2 linked regions of the Cupriavidus necator N-1 genome follow. The main gene of each other region encodes a partner of the protein of the gene in region 2 in a complex. Links are inferred from orthologs where the notes say so. Each region holds a gene or a part of one and is shown on either strand. Other genes may lie near its edges. The genes, in order: metK and groL.

Region 1 (6,564 bases), 510 kb from region 2 along the record:
CGCAGCACTTTGCGCCGGACGAGATCGTGGTGGTCAACGGCGATGCCGAGGTGGCGAGCGCCTTTACCGCGCTGCCCTTCGACCACCTGCTGTTCACCGGCTCGACCGCGGTCGGCCACCATGTGATGCGCGCGGCGGCCGCCAACCTGACCCCGGTGACGCTGGAACTCGGCGGCAAATCGCCGGCGATTATCGGCGCCGGCGCCGACCTGCCACGTGCGGTGGAGCGCATCCTGGTGGGCAAGCTGATGAACGCGGGCCAGACCTGCATCGCGCCAGACTACGTGCTGGTGCCGGAAGACCTGCGCGAGCAGCTGGTAGAAGCGGCACGCCAGTGCGTGGGCCGGCTCTATCCGGACTTGGCGCGCAACGTGGACTACACCAGCATCATCAGCCCGCGCCACTTCGCGCGCCTGGCGGCGCTGGTGGATGAAGCCTCGGCGCAAGGCGCGACCGTGGTGCCGCTGTCCGATGCGCAGCCGGACGCGCAGGCGCGGCGCCTGCCGCCGGTGCTGCTGCTGGATGTGCCCGAAGGCATCACGGCGATGCGCGAGGAGATCTTCGGGCCGGTGCTGCCCGTGGTGACGTACCGCACCCTGGACGAGGCGGTGGACTACATCAATGCGCGCCCGCGACCGCTGGCGTTGTACCTGTTCGAGCGCGACCGCGGCGCCATCGGCCATGTGATGAAGCAGACCGTTGCCGGCGGCGTCACGGTCAACGACACGCTGTTCCATATCGCCCAGGACGGCCTGCCCTTCGGCGGGGTCGGCGCCAGCGGCATGGGCGCCTATCACGGCCAAGCGGGCTTCGACACCTTCTCCAAGGTGAAGCCGGTGTTCCACCAGGCCGGCCTGAACGGCGCCGGCCTGCTCAAGCCGCCTTACGGCAAGACCTTCGAAACCATGTTGCGCCTGCTTTTGCGTTGATCAGGACACCAGCATCGGCCGCCCGAGCATGCGCGACAGCACCGCCTCGGGCGAGTGGGTGTGGTCGGAAATCGCCTGCGGCGCCAGGTAGATGGTCTGCTCCATCATCGCCCGTCCGCGCATGGCCGCATGCAGCAGCTGGTCGCTGAAGACGATCCAGGTGGAACCCGGCGGGAAGTGGAATTCCTGCTGCGGCACCTTGGCCTGGTAATCCAGGTCGGCCTTGGCCAGGTCATGCAGCTGCAGCATGCGGTGGTCGTATTCCGAGCGCTTGCGCTTGGTGATATGCAGCAGCTTCATCAGCGCCGCCTGCCCGGGCCACATGCCATGGGTCTTGGGCACGAACTTCTGCGCAAAATCGCCGAACGGCTCGCCCACGCGCCACACGCGCGCCGCAGCCGGGTCGATATTGTGGAACACTCGCAACAGGCGCTTGCCCAGCATCGGGTTGGACGGGAACGAGTCCACGTGCAGGCGGGTGTCGTCCTTGCGCCAGCTGACCGGGCGCCCGGCGATCTCGCTGGGCCGCAGCGAGGTGCCGGCGCGCGTCATGTGCGGGATGTATTCCGGGAACAGCGTGCGCACCAGCAATTCGCTGTTGTCGGCGTAGCGGCGGATCAGCGTGTACAGGTCCGCCAGGTCCTGCGGGCTGCCCTGGGCACCGCGCACTGCGGTGTCGTCGGCGCGCAGGTTGATGTTCTTGGACTTGCCGTCGGAATAGCGGCTGTCCAGGAAGCGCTCTTCGCCCGGCTGGAAACGGAAATTCAGGTTCGGGAAGTACAGCACGGCGCCCTGCTCCAGCTCGCGGCGCAGCGTGGCGCGTTCTTCGGCCGTGACCTGCGGCGCCCAGTCGGTATATGGCTGCGGGCGGATCAGGTTGAGCTGGCCGGCGGCGGCGGGCGGCTGGGTTGAAGTCGAGGGGGCAAGGACAGGCGCTTCGGACATGGCATCCTCTGGAAACGGTCACCAGTGTTTGGGGTCGGCCGCCGGCGTGGCGGCTTGGGATGGCGGGATTTTACTCCCTGCTGCATGCGGTGGCGCCGGCGTCACGCGGCGACTGGACCAGGATCAAGTCCGCGCAAAAAAACCCCGCGGGCCCTTGCGGGCCGGCGGGGCTTGCCGTCAGTGCTGCTGACGCGGGTGGCGCTTACAGGCCAGCCGCGGCGCGCAGCGCAGCCGCCTTGTCGGTGGCTTCCCACGAGAATTCCGGCTCTTCACGGCCGAAGTGGCCGTAGGCGGCGGTCTTCTCGTAGATGGGGCGCAGCAGGTCCAGCATCTGCACGATGCCCTTCGGGCGCAGGTCAAAATGCTCCTGCACCAGTTCGGCGATCTTGGCGTCGGGGATCTTGCCGGTGCCTTCGGTGTAGACCGTCACGTTGATCGGGCGGGCCACGCCGATGGCATAGCTGACCTGCACCTGGCACTGGCGCGCCAGGCCCGAGGCCACCACGTTCTTGGCCACGTAGCGCGCGGCGTAGGCGGCCGAGCGGTCGACCTTGGACGGGTCCTTGCCCGAGAACGCGCCACCGCCGTGGGGCGAGGCGCCGCCGTAGGTATCGACGATGATCTTGCGCCCGGTCAGGCCGCAGTCGCCCTGCGGGCCGCCGATCACGAAGCGCCCGGTCGGGTTCACCAGGTACTTGGTTTCCTTGAGCATCTCGGCCGGCAGCACCGGCTTGATGATTTCCTCGATCACCGCTTCGCGGATCTGGGCCTGGGTGATGTCCGGCGAATGCTGGGTCGACAGCACCACGGTATCCACGCTGTGCGGCTTGCCGTCGACGTAGCGCACCGTGACCTGCGACTTGGCGTCCGGGCGCAGCCAGGGCAGGCGGCCGTCGCGGCGCAGCAGCGACTGGCGCTCGACCAGGCGGTGGGCGTAGTAGATCGGGAACGGCATCAGTTCCGGGGTCTCGTCGCAGGCGTAGCCGAACATCAGGCCCTGGTCGCCGGCACCCTGGTTCAGGTAGTCGTCGGAAGCGCGGTCAACGCCCTGGGCGATGTCGGGCGATTGCTTGTCATAGGCGACCAGCACCGCGCAGCCCTTGTAGTCGATCCCGTACTCGGTATTGTCGTAGCCGATGCGCTTGATGGTGTCGCGCGCGATCTGGATATAGTCGACGTTGGCGGTCGTGGTGATTTCCCCAGCCAGCACCACCAGACCGGTGTTGCAAAGCGTCTCAGCTGCCACACGCGCGTACTTGTCCTGGGCCAGGATGGCGTCCAGGACGGCGTCGGAAATCTGGTCGGCGACCTTGTCGGGATGGCCTTCGGAGACGGATTCCGAAGTAAAAAGGAAGTCGTTTGCCACGAACTTATTCTCCAGGTTGGCTATTGCGTGCCAGCCCGTGCGGTTCATGGCGGCGACGCTTTAGCGGTATTTCAAGCAGCCCGGTCAGAGCCGCATCGCCCCGCAAGTTGTCAGTTAACTCGGCGATACACGCTATTATACGCGCCTGCCGGGCTCGTTGCAGCGCGCCAACGGTACAGCACGGCACCCGGCCAACCTGCCGGGGCACCGTGCCCATATGAATCCCGATGACGGCACGCTGCGCGCGGAACTGAATACCGCCATAGAAAAAACGCTGCCTGTTCGCCTGTTCCCCGGCACAGACCCGCAGCAGACCTGCTTTTCGCGCCTGATGACCTTTTTATTCTGGCTGATCTCCCGTTTTCCCCTGCGGCTGCTGCAAGCCGCGGGCGGCGCGCTCGGACTACTGAGCGCGCGCCTGCCCGGCCGCTACGGCCGGCGCCTGCGGGAGAACTTCCGCCAGGCGTTTCCCGACGCCACCGAGGCGATGATCGACGAAGCGGCCCGTTCGGCCGGACGCATGATCATCGAGATGCCCTACTTCTGGAGCCGCAGCAAGATCGGCGCGAAGCTGTATGGCTTTGACGACTACCTGTGGCCCGAGCTGGGCAAGCTGCAGGCGCGCGGCAAGGGCATCATCATCCTGACCCCGCACCTGGGCTGCTTTGAAGTGCTGCCGCAGTCCCACGCGCTGCAGCGCCCGGTCACCGCACTGTTCAAGCCGCCGCACCAGCCCTGGCTGCGCGACTGGATCGAAAAAATGCGCACCCGCCCCGACATGCACATGGCGCCGGCCACGCCGCGCGGGGTGCGCATGCTGGTCAAGGCACTCAAGCGCGGCCAGGCGGTGGGCATCCTGCCCGACCAGGTGCCCAGTGGCGGCGAGGGCAACTGGGCGCCGTTCTTCGGCAAGCCCGCCTATACGATGGCGCTGGTGCACCGGCTGCAGCAGCTGACCGGCGCGCCGGTAGTGGCGGTCTTTGCCGAGCGCCTGCCGCGCGGCGCCGGCTATCGCGGCCACCTGCGCGTGATCAACGACGGCGGCATGTTGCCGGACGATCCTGCCGCAGCAGCAGCGGTCATCAACCGGACCATCGAGGAACTGGTACGCCTGTGCCCCACGCAGTACCTGTGGGCTTACAACCGCTACAAGCAACCCGCCGGAGCGGGCACCCCGGACGCGCCGGACACCCCGGGCAACGACACCGAGCCGGCCGCTGATCAATCGATTTCATGAGCCGTGTGTTCACGTGGCTTGGCATCGGCTTGCTGACGGTGCTGGGCAAGCTGCCATATCCGTTCGTCGCGCGCTTCGGCGAGGCGCTGGGAAGCCTGCTCTACCTGGTGCCGAGCGAGCGGCGCCGTGTGGTACAGGCCAACCTGCGCCTGTGTTTCCCGGACCGGACCGAGGCCGAAATCGACGAGCTGTCGCGCCAGAGCTTCCGCATCCTGTTCCGCAGCTTTGCCGAGCGCGGCATCTTCTGGACCGGCAGCGAAGCGCAGATGCGCCGCTGGGTGCAGATCGACGACCAGGCCGACCTGGTGGCGCTGGATGGCACCCCGCATATCCTGGTCACGCTGCACCTGTCAGGCGTGGAAGCCGGCGCGATCCGGCTCACCATCAACCTGCGCGAGCATCTCGGCCGCTCCGGCGCGTCGCTCTATACCAGGCAGAAGAACGACCTGTTCGACCACTTCCTGAAGCACGCGCGCGGGCGCTTCGGCGCCAACATGATCTCGCGCAACGACAGCGCGCGCGACATCCTGCGCTGTCTGAAGAAAGGCGAGGCGCTGCAGCTGATCGCTGACATGGATTTCGGCGAGCGCGACTCGGAGTTCGTGCCGTTCTTCGGCGTGCAGGCGCTGACACTGACCTCGGTGTCGCGGCTGGCACGCCTGACCGGGGCCAAGGTGGTGCCGATCTACACCGAGATGCTGCCTGACTACCAGGGCTATGTGCTGCGCATCCTGCCGCCCTGGGAAGACTACCCCGGCGCAAGCGTCACCGACGACACGCGCCGCATGAACGCCTTCTTCGAGGACTGCATCCGCCCGCGCGTGCCGGAGTACTACTGGGTGCACAAGCGCTTCAAGCATCGCCTGCCGGGCGAGCCCGAGATTTACTGAGCGCGCCGGCACGTCCGGCGCCGCGCAGCTACAATCCCCACCATGAAACTCCAGTTCACCAAGATGCACGGCGCGGGCAACGACTTTGTCGTGCTCGACGGCATCCACCAGCAGATCGACCTGACTCCGGCGCAATGGCGTGCGCTGGCCAGCCGGCATTTCGGCGTGGGCGCGGACCAGATCCTGATCGTTGAAAAGCCGTCCCGCCCCGATGTCGACTTCCGCTACCGCATCGTCAATGCCGATGGCAGCGAGGTGGAGCACTGCGGCAACGGCGCGCGCTGCTTTGTGCGCTTTGTCACCGACAAGGGCATGACCGACAAGCGCTCGGTGCGCGTCGAGGTGATGAACGGCGTCATTACCCTGACGCTGCAGGACGACGGCCAGGTCACGGTGGACATGGGTGCGCCCGAACTGGAACCGGCGCGCGTGCCGTTCCGTGCCGAAGGCCTGCCCACCCGCGCGGAAGGCGCGGACACGCTGTACGGGCTGGAGGTCAACGGCCGCACCGAATGGATCTCGGCGGTATCGATGGGCAATCCGCACGCGGTGCAGGTGGTGGACAACGTGGAGAACTTCCCGGTGCTGCAGGACGGCCCGGTGGTGGAGCACCATGCCGCCTTCCCCAACCGCGTCAATGCCGGCTTCATGCAGGTGCAGGACCGCCACACCATCCGGCTGCGTGTCTACGAGCGCGGTGCCGGCGAGACCCTGGCTTGCGGCACCGGTGCCTGCGCGGCCGTGGTGGCCGGCATCCGGCGCGGCCTGCTGGACTCACCGGTGCGGGTGCATACCCATGGCGGCGAACTGACCATTGCCTGGGACGGCGGTGCGGAACCGGTGCGCATGACCGGCCCGGCCACCACCGTGTTTGAAGGCAGCATTGACCTAGCAGCCCTGCCGGCCTGACCATAGGGGCTGTGCGCCCCTTTCCACACGCCCCGCATTCCTTGTCGCGGAGCCCCGGCGGGGGGCGCCCATTCCCTTGATCTTACTGGTCAGACCGATGGAGCGCCCATGCCGCTGGACGATTTCCGCATCACCTCGGGCAAGCGTTTTCGCCTTGCCGACTTCGACCCGGGCAGCAAGCCGCTGTCGTGCGGCAAGAAAGAGGAAGACCTTGCCCGCATCATCGAGCTGAGCAACGCCCTCGACGCGCAGCAGGACATCTTCTACGCCGAGCACCGGCGCAAGCTG
Region 2 (6,533 bases):
TGGCGTGCCTCTCGGCGCTCGACCAGTGGATCCTTGGGTGGTTGAACCTGGGTCATGCCAGGCGATGCGCTTTGGGAGCCTGCCGCGGCGGCAGGGACGGCTGGGGTTGCCGGGGTGGCCGGCATGCCCTCGGCGGCCGGAGTTGCCGGCGTGGCCGGGCTGGCCGGTGTCTGGGCAATCGCCGTGGCGCAAGTGAGGCCTGCCAGTCCTGCGGCAATCGCGCCGACGATCTTGGGAAGGCGAGCGGGCTGTTTCAGATCCATGGAGAACCTCCGGAGTCGTTGTCCGAGACGCCGGCGACGGATGCGCCGGCGCGGCGTAGGCCGCACATCCCTGCCGAAACGGGAATGCAACGGTGCCCTCAGTCTAGGCAGCGAGGCGGTGTTGCGCTGTCGGGCAAGCGCCGAAGCGGGGGCGGAATACTCCTACAAGCGCGCAGTGACGAAGATGTTGCGCACTTGCGACAGCGGAGCCAACGCCGCACGCCATCCGTCGCCACGGTTCGCGCTCGGCGATGTCGCCTTGCGCCAGTACGATGGCTGGCCCAGCGCCATCGCGCTTCAGGTGGGCGTAGCGGTCTGGTTTGCAAGGTAGTGGTCGACCGCAAGATCCATGCTTTGGAACAAGCGCTCGCGCCCGAGTGTGTCCCCAAGGGACGACCGCCGAACCATCTCCAGCACATTGGGATTCAGTTCCACCAGCCAGAGCATCACGCCGCCTTCGCGCATCTTCTTTTCGGCTTCCGTTAGCATCCGCAGCGCCGTGTACTCGAGGTCAAAGACGCCGACAAGGTCGAGCACCACCACCCGGGGATTCGCTGCAGCAATGATGGGCCGCATCTTGTGCCCGATGTGTCTCGCATTGGCGAAGTAAACGCGGCCCTCCGGCCTCAGCATCACCATGCCGGGATAGGTCACGTCGGCGGGATGCTCGGCGGACTGCGGCCGGAATACATTGGTGCCGGGCTTGCGTGCCAGGACATAGACTGGCGGATCGGAAGTCTGGTAGGCCAGCGCCAGCAGCGAAACAATGATGGCGGCGGCAATGCCGTTCAACGTCCCTAGCAGCACGACGCCGGCACAGGCTACCACTGCCCAGAGGAACTCCGTGCGCCGGATGCCAAGGATGGCGCGAAACTCCGCCGGCTGGATCAGTCCCACCGAATAGGCGATGACCACTGCCGCCAGCGCGGCCTCCGGCATCAGGCCGATCAGCGGTGCCAGCACCAGCATCGCGCCCAGCGCGACGGCCGCGGTGATCAGTCCCGCCAGCTGCGATCTGGCGCCGCAGCGGCGGTTCACCGCGGTCTGCGTGGTTCCGCCGCCGGCAGCCATCGCGCCGAGGAATGCGCCACCCAGGCAGGCGAACCCCGTGGCCAGCAGCTCGCGGTTCGGGTCCGGCGCGGGTTCGCCGCTCTGCACGAAGGCGCGTCCGGCTGCGATGGTTTCCGTAAAGCTCATCAGGGCAATGCCCATGGCCGGCACCAGGAGCTGCATAATCAGATCGGGATCCGGCAGCGTGAGGGGCGGCAGGCCAGTCGGGACATGGCCAACGGTTTCAACGCCATGGGACTGCAACCCGAGCAGGCCGACTGCCGCAATCCCGATCCCCACCGCGATCAGCGGTGCCGGCGCGCGCGGCACCAGGCGTTCCATGCCGATCAGCAGCGCCAGGACCGTGACCCCAACGGCCATGGTTGCCAGCGAAGCGTGGGGAACGCCCTGGACCATGGCTGCGAGGTTGTGGAAAAACGCGCCCTTCTGGAAATGGATGCCGAGCAGCTTCGGAAGCTGGTCCACCACGATCACCAGCCCGATCCCGGCCTTGAAGCCGACCAGGACGGGCTCGGAGATGAAATCGGCAACAAAGCCCAGGCGCAGCAAGCGCGCGGCGACCAGGATGATGCCCACGAGGCAGGTGAGCGTGGCCGAAGCCGTCAGCAAGCTCGCGGTACCGCCTGCCGTCGTCGTATCGCTAAGCGCGGCTGCTGCCAGGATCGCCAGCGTGGTCGTGGTGCTGACGCTGAGCGGGCGCGAGGTTCCCAGCATGGCGTAGATCAGCATCGGCGCGAATACCGTATAGAGTCCGACCTCGACCGGCAGGCCCGCGATGGTGGCGTAGGCGAGAGCCTTTGGGATGACGACTGCCGCAACGGTCAGCCCGGCCATGACATCGGGCTTCAGCCAGTCGCGGTGGTAGTGACGCAGCCACTCGGGCCACGGCAATGCAAGCACGCCGGCCGAGTTGCGCAAGGTGCGGCAGGGATCGCCACCGGCGCGGTTGCGGCGACGGGAGTGGGATTCCACGTTCATGGAGGGTGATCCGGGCGGCGGGCTTGATGTTTGTCGTTGTCGTGCGGCGACCCATGTACAGTTTGGTCGAAATTACACGGAGCGGCAAATGCACATTAAGTGGCTAAAGCTCCTCTTTCAGGAGTTCTCCAAGGCCATATCCCACGAGAATTTCACGTCCGAGGGAAAACCCGTATTAAGTCCCTGTCTTGAAATGACCATACCCCGTCCCTATAATTAGCACTCGCCGGGGGTGAGTGCTAACAGCATGAAAGCGCCCCTTGCGGCACCTGAACATTTCAGACGGCCGTCGCCTCGGTAGCCGGCCGATTTGTGATTAAAAACTCACTTTGCATCTAGGAGTCCGTATGAATCTGCGTCCTTTGCACGACCGCGTGATCGTGAAGCGTCTGGACAACGAAACCAAGACCGCGTCCGGTATCGTGATTCCCGACAACGCTGCCGAGAAGCCCGATCAAGGCGAAGTACTGGCAATCGGTCCTGGCAAGAAGGATGACAAGGGCAACAACATCGCCCTCGACGTCAAGGTCGGCGACCGCGTGCTGTTCGGCAAGTACGCCGGCCAGGCAGTGAAGGTGGAAGGCCAGGAACTGCTGGTCATGCGCGAAGAAGACATCATGGCCGTGGTGAACAAGTAATTCACCGACTGACCGCCACCCGTACAGATTTCAGGAGATTCAAGAATGGCAGCTAAAGACGTAGTGTTCGGCGACGCCGCACGTGCCAAGATGGTCGAAGGCGTGAACATCCTCGCCAACGCAGTCAAGGTGACCCTGGGCCCGAAGGGCCGCAATGTGGTGCTGGAGCGCAGCTTCGGCGGCCCGACCGTGACCAAGGACGGCGTGTCCGTGGCCAAGGAAATCGAGCTGAAGGACAAGCTGCAGAACATGGGCGCCCAGATGGTCAAGGAAGTCGCTTCCAAGACCAGCGACAACGCCGGTGACGGTACCACCACCGCAACCGTGCTGGCCCAGTCGATCGTGCGCGAAGGCATGAAGTTCGTTGCCGCCGGCATGAACCCGATGGACCTGAAGCGCGGCATCGACAAGGCTGTTGCCGCCGCCGTGGAAGAGCTGAAGAAGGTCAGCAAGCCCACCACCACCAGCAAGGAAATCGCCCAGGTTGGCGCGATCTCGGCCAACAGCGACACCTCGATCGGTGAGCGCATTGCCGAAGCCATGGACAAGGTCGGCAAGGAAGGCGTGATCACGGTTGAAGACGGCAAGTCGCTGGCCGACGAGCTGGAAGTCGTGGAAGGCATGCAGTTCGACCGCGGCTACCTGTCGCCGTACTTCATCAACAACCCGGAAAAGCAGGTTGTCCAGCTGGACAACCCGTTCGTGCTGCTGTTCGACAAGAAGGTCTCGAACATCCGCGACCTGCTGCCGGTGCTGGAGCAAGTGGCCAAGGCCGGCCGCCCGCTGCTGATCATCGCTGAAGACGTCGAGGGCGAAGCCCTGGCGACCCTGGTGGTGAACAACATCCGTGGCATCCTGAAGACCGCCGCCGTCAAGGCCCCGGGCTTCGGCGACCGCCGCAAGGCCATGCTGGAAGACATCGCCATCCTGACCGGCGGCACCGTCATCGCTGAAGAAATCGGCCTGACGCTGGAAAAGGCTGGCCTGAACGACCTGGGCCAGGCCAAGCGCATCGAGATCGGCAAGGAAAACACCATCATCATCGACGGCGCCGGCGACGCAGGTGCGATCGAAGGCCGCGTCAAGCAAATCCGCGCCCAGATCGAAGAAGCGACCTCGGACTACGACCGTGAGAAGCTGCAAGAGCGCGTGGCCAAGCTGGCCGGCGGTGTTGCCGTGATCAAGGTTGGCGCTGCCACCGAAGTCGAAATGAAGGAAAAGAAGGCCCGCGTGGAAGACGCCCTGCACGCCACCCGCGCTGCGGTGGAAGAAGGCATCGTCCCCGGCGGTGGTGTGGCCCTGCTGCGTGCCCGCGCTGCGATCTCGGCACTGACCGGCGAAAACGCCGACCAGAACGCCGGTATCAAGATCGTGCTGCGTGCCATGGAAGAGCCGCTGCGCCAGATCGTGCTGAACGCCGGTGAAGAAGCTTCGGTGGTCGTTGCCAAGGTTATCGAAGGCAAGGGCAACTACGGCTACAACGCGGCTTCGGGCGAGTACGGCGACCTGGTGGAAATGGGCGTGCTGGACCCGACCAAGGTCACCCGCACCGCACTGCAGAACGCCGCTTCGGTGGCTTCGCTGATGCTGACCACGGACTGCGCAGTTGCCGAATCGCCGAAGGAAGAGTCGGCTCCGGCAATGCCGGGCGGCATGGGCGGCATGGGCGGCATGGAAGGCATGATGTAAATCATTGCCGACCGACTGCCCTCACGGGCAGGCTGTCTTGAAAAACCCCCGCGGGCGCGAGCCCGCGGGGGTTTTTCTTTGGGGCGCCGCAGCGGTCTCGCGCTCGAGCCGCCAGGTCAGACCTCGACCACGCAGCACCAGTCGAAGCGCTTGTTTTCCAGCTCGCCGGTGCGGCGGCTGACGTAGCCGCGGGGGTTGCAGACCACGCGCGAATCGTCGATGCAGTAGTCGAAGCTGGTGTGGGTATGTCCGTGGATCCACAGGTCCGCCTTTGCTACCAGGTCGGGCCGGCGCGACAGGAAGCCGCCGGAGACCAGGTCGTGCGAGTAGCGCGGGTCCAGGCTGCCCAGGTCAGGGCCGTGGTGCGTAACCACCACGGTCTTGCCATCGTAGGGCAGCGCCAGCTGCGCCGCCAGCCAGGCCGACGCGGCCTGGTGGCGCGCCAGCGCGTCCTGGGGTGTGAAATGGCGCGCACGGCCGTCGTCGCCGTGGAGTTCGATCAGCCGGTGGTCCAGCATCACCGCCGCGCAAGCCTGCATCGCGTCATCGCGCCGGTCAGTCCCGAACAGGGTGTAGTCAGTCCACCAGGTGGTGCCGATGATGCGTACCCGTCCGTGGGCGCCGTTGAATTCGGCCACTGTGCCATTGAGCACCTGTATGCCTGGGTGCGCCTCGGTGGCTTCGGCCATCAGGCGATCCACGGTATCGAAGTTGCTTTCGTAGTATTCGTGATTGCCGGGCACGTAGACCACCGGCTGGCTGAAGGTGCGCGCGGCCCAGTCGATGCCGTCGCGCCCGTTGGCGATGTCGCCGGCCAGCACCACGACGTCGGCATCGCAGGCGGGCACGGCCTGCGGCATGTTGTGCTCGATGTGGAGGTCGCTCAGGATGCGTAGCTTCATGGAGACTCCGGAGGCGCATGGGGCTCGCTGCATGGGCCGCTACGGCGGCGGGCGGTTGCCTGCATTCTTAAGAAGCCAGCCCGTCTGGTCAAGTCCCGCGGATCCCGCCGAAAAGCAAAAAAGCCCGGAACCAGGTCCGGGCAAGTGACTGTCTAGCCGGCATTGCACCGGGAGACAGCCGGGGGAAACGATCGCGGTTTCCCGGAAGTATTACCCTCCTTGTCCGGCCATGGTCGGCAGGAGAACGCGATAGATCTGGATAAAGGCTGGCCCGAGCAGCACCAGCAGCAGCGACGGGAAGATGGTGAAGATCAGCGGGAACAGCAGCTTGAGCGCGATCTTGGCGGCTTGCTCCTCGGCCCGCATGCGGCGCTTGGTGCGCAGCATGTCGGACAACACGCGCAGGGACTCGCCCAGGCTGGTGCCGAAGCGGTCGGCCTGGATCAGCATGGAGGCGAACTTGTCCACGTCGTCCACGCCGGTGCGCAGCGACAGGTTCGACAGCGCCTTTTCCTTTGAGAAGCCCGAGCGCAGCTCCAGCAGCATCAGCTGGAGCTCATCGGCCAGCACGGGGCAGCGCAGCGCCAGCTCGTCGGCCACACGCATCAATGCCGCATCGAGCCCGAGGCCGGCTTCCACGCAGACGGTCAGCAGGTCGATCACGTCCGGGAACTCTTCAAACACCGTACGCTGGCGTTGCGCGACCTTGCGTGCGAGAACGACGTTGGGCAGGTAGTAGCCGATTGCACCAAGTACTGCCAACAACGCGAACATGATGTTCCGGTCTTGCAGCCCCGACTGGCCGGCGGCTGCCAGCAGCCCGATCATCGGCAGGGCGACGGCCAGAGCGGTCTTGGCCGCAAAGTACAGCGGTGCGGCACTGGCATTGCGCCAGCCGGCGTTCATGAAGCGCACGCGCAGCTGCGAGCCCTCCCAGCCTTCCTTGGGCAGTGACAGTCGCGATACCGGTTGCGCCCATTGCACCAGCTTTT

What was found.
Region 1: the proteins of groL (region 2) and metK are in contact, whole or in part, in a cryo-EM structure (PDB 8P4O), measured with the Escherichia coli proteins. The link is inferred for Cupriavidus necator N-1 from one-to-one orthologs.

Annotation. Positions count from the first base shown.
Region 1 is NC_015726.1:212,668-219,231, reverse strand. What follows is about bases 1,159-4,021. They hold metK (methionine adenosyltransferase), read right to left. Parts: upstream 3,241-4,021; coding sequence 2,077-3,240; downstream 1,159-2,076. Other genes in these bases: CNE_RS01080 (lysophospholipid acyltransferase family protein), read left to right, coding at 3,572-4,021; CNE_RS01090 (Kdo hydroxylase family protein), read right to left, coding at 1,159-1,874. Outside these bases: CNE_RS01095 (coniferyl aldehyde dehydrogenase), read left to right, coding at 1-929; more of CNE_RS01090, read right to left, coding at 930-1,158; more of CNE_RS01080, read left to right, coding at 4,022-4,477; CNE_RS01075 (lipid A biosynthesis lauroyl acyltransferase), read left to right, coding at 4,474-5,367; dapF (diaminopimelate epimerase), read left to right, coding at 5,410-6,276; CNE_RS01065 (polyphosphate kinase 2 family protein), read left to right, coding at 6,385-6,564. UniProt on the Escherichia coli protein: Catalyzes the formation of S-adenosylmethionine (AdoMet) from methionine and ATP.
Region 2 is NC_015726.1:718,803-725,335, forward strand. What follows is about bases 2,486-5,317. They hold groL (chaperonin GroEL), read left to right. Parts: upstream 2,486-2,995; coding sequence 2,996-4,639; downstream 4,640-5,317. Other genes in these bases: groES (co-chaperone GroES), read left to right, coding at 2,660-2,950; CNE_RS03470 (metallophosphoesterase), read right to left, coding at 4,756-5,317. Also shown: CNE_RS03450 (hypothetical protein), read right to left, coding at 1-263; CNE_RS03455 (SulP family inorganic anion transporter), read right to left, coding at 561-2,312; more of CNE_RS03470, read right to left, coding at 5,318-5,541; CNE_RS03475 (type II secretion system F family protein), read right to left, coding at 5,752-6,533.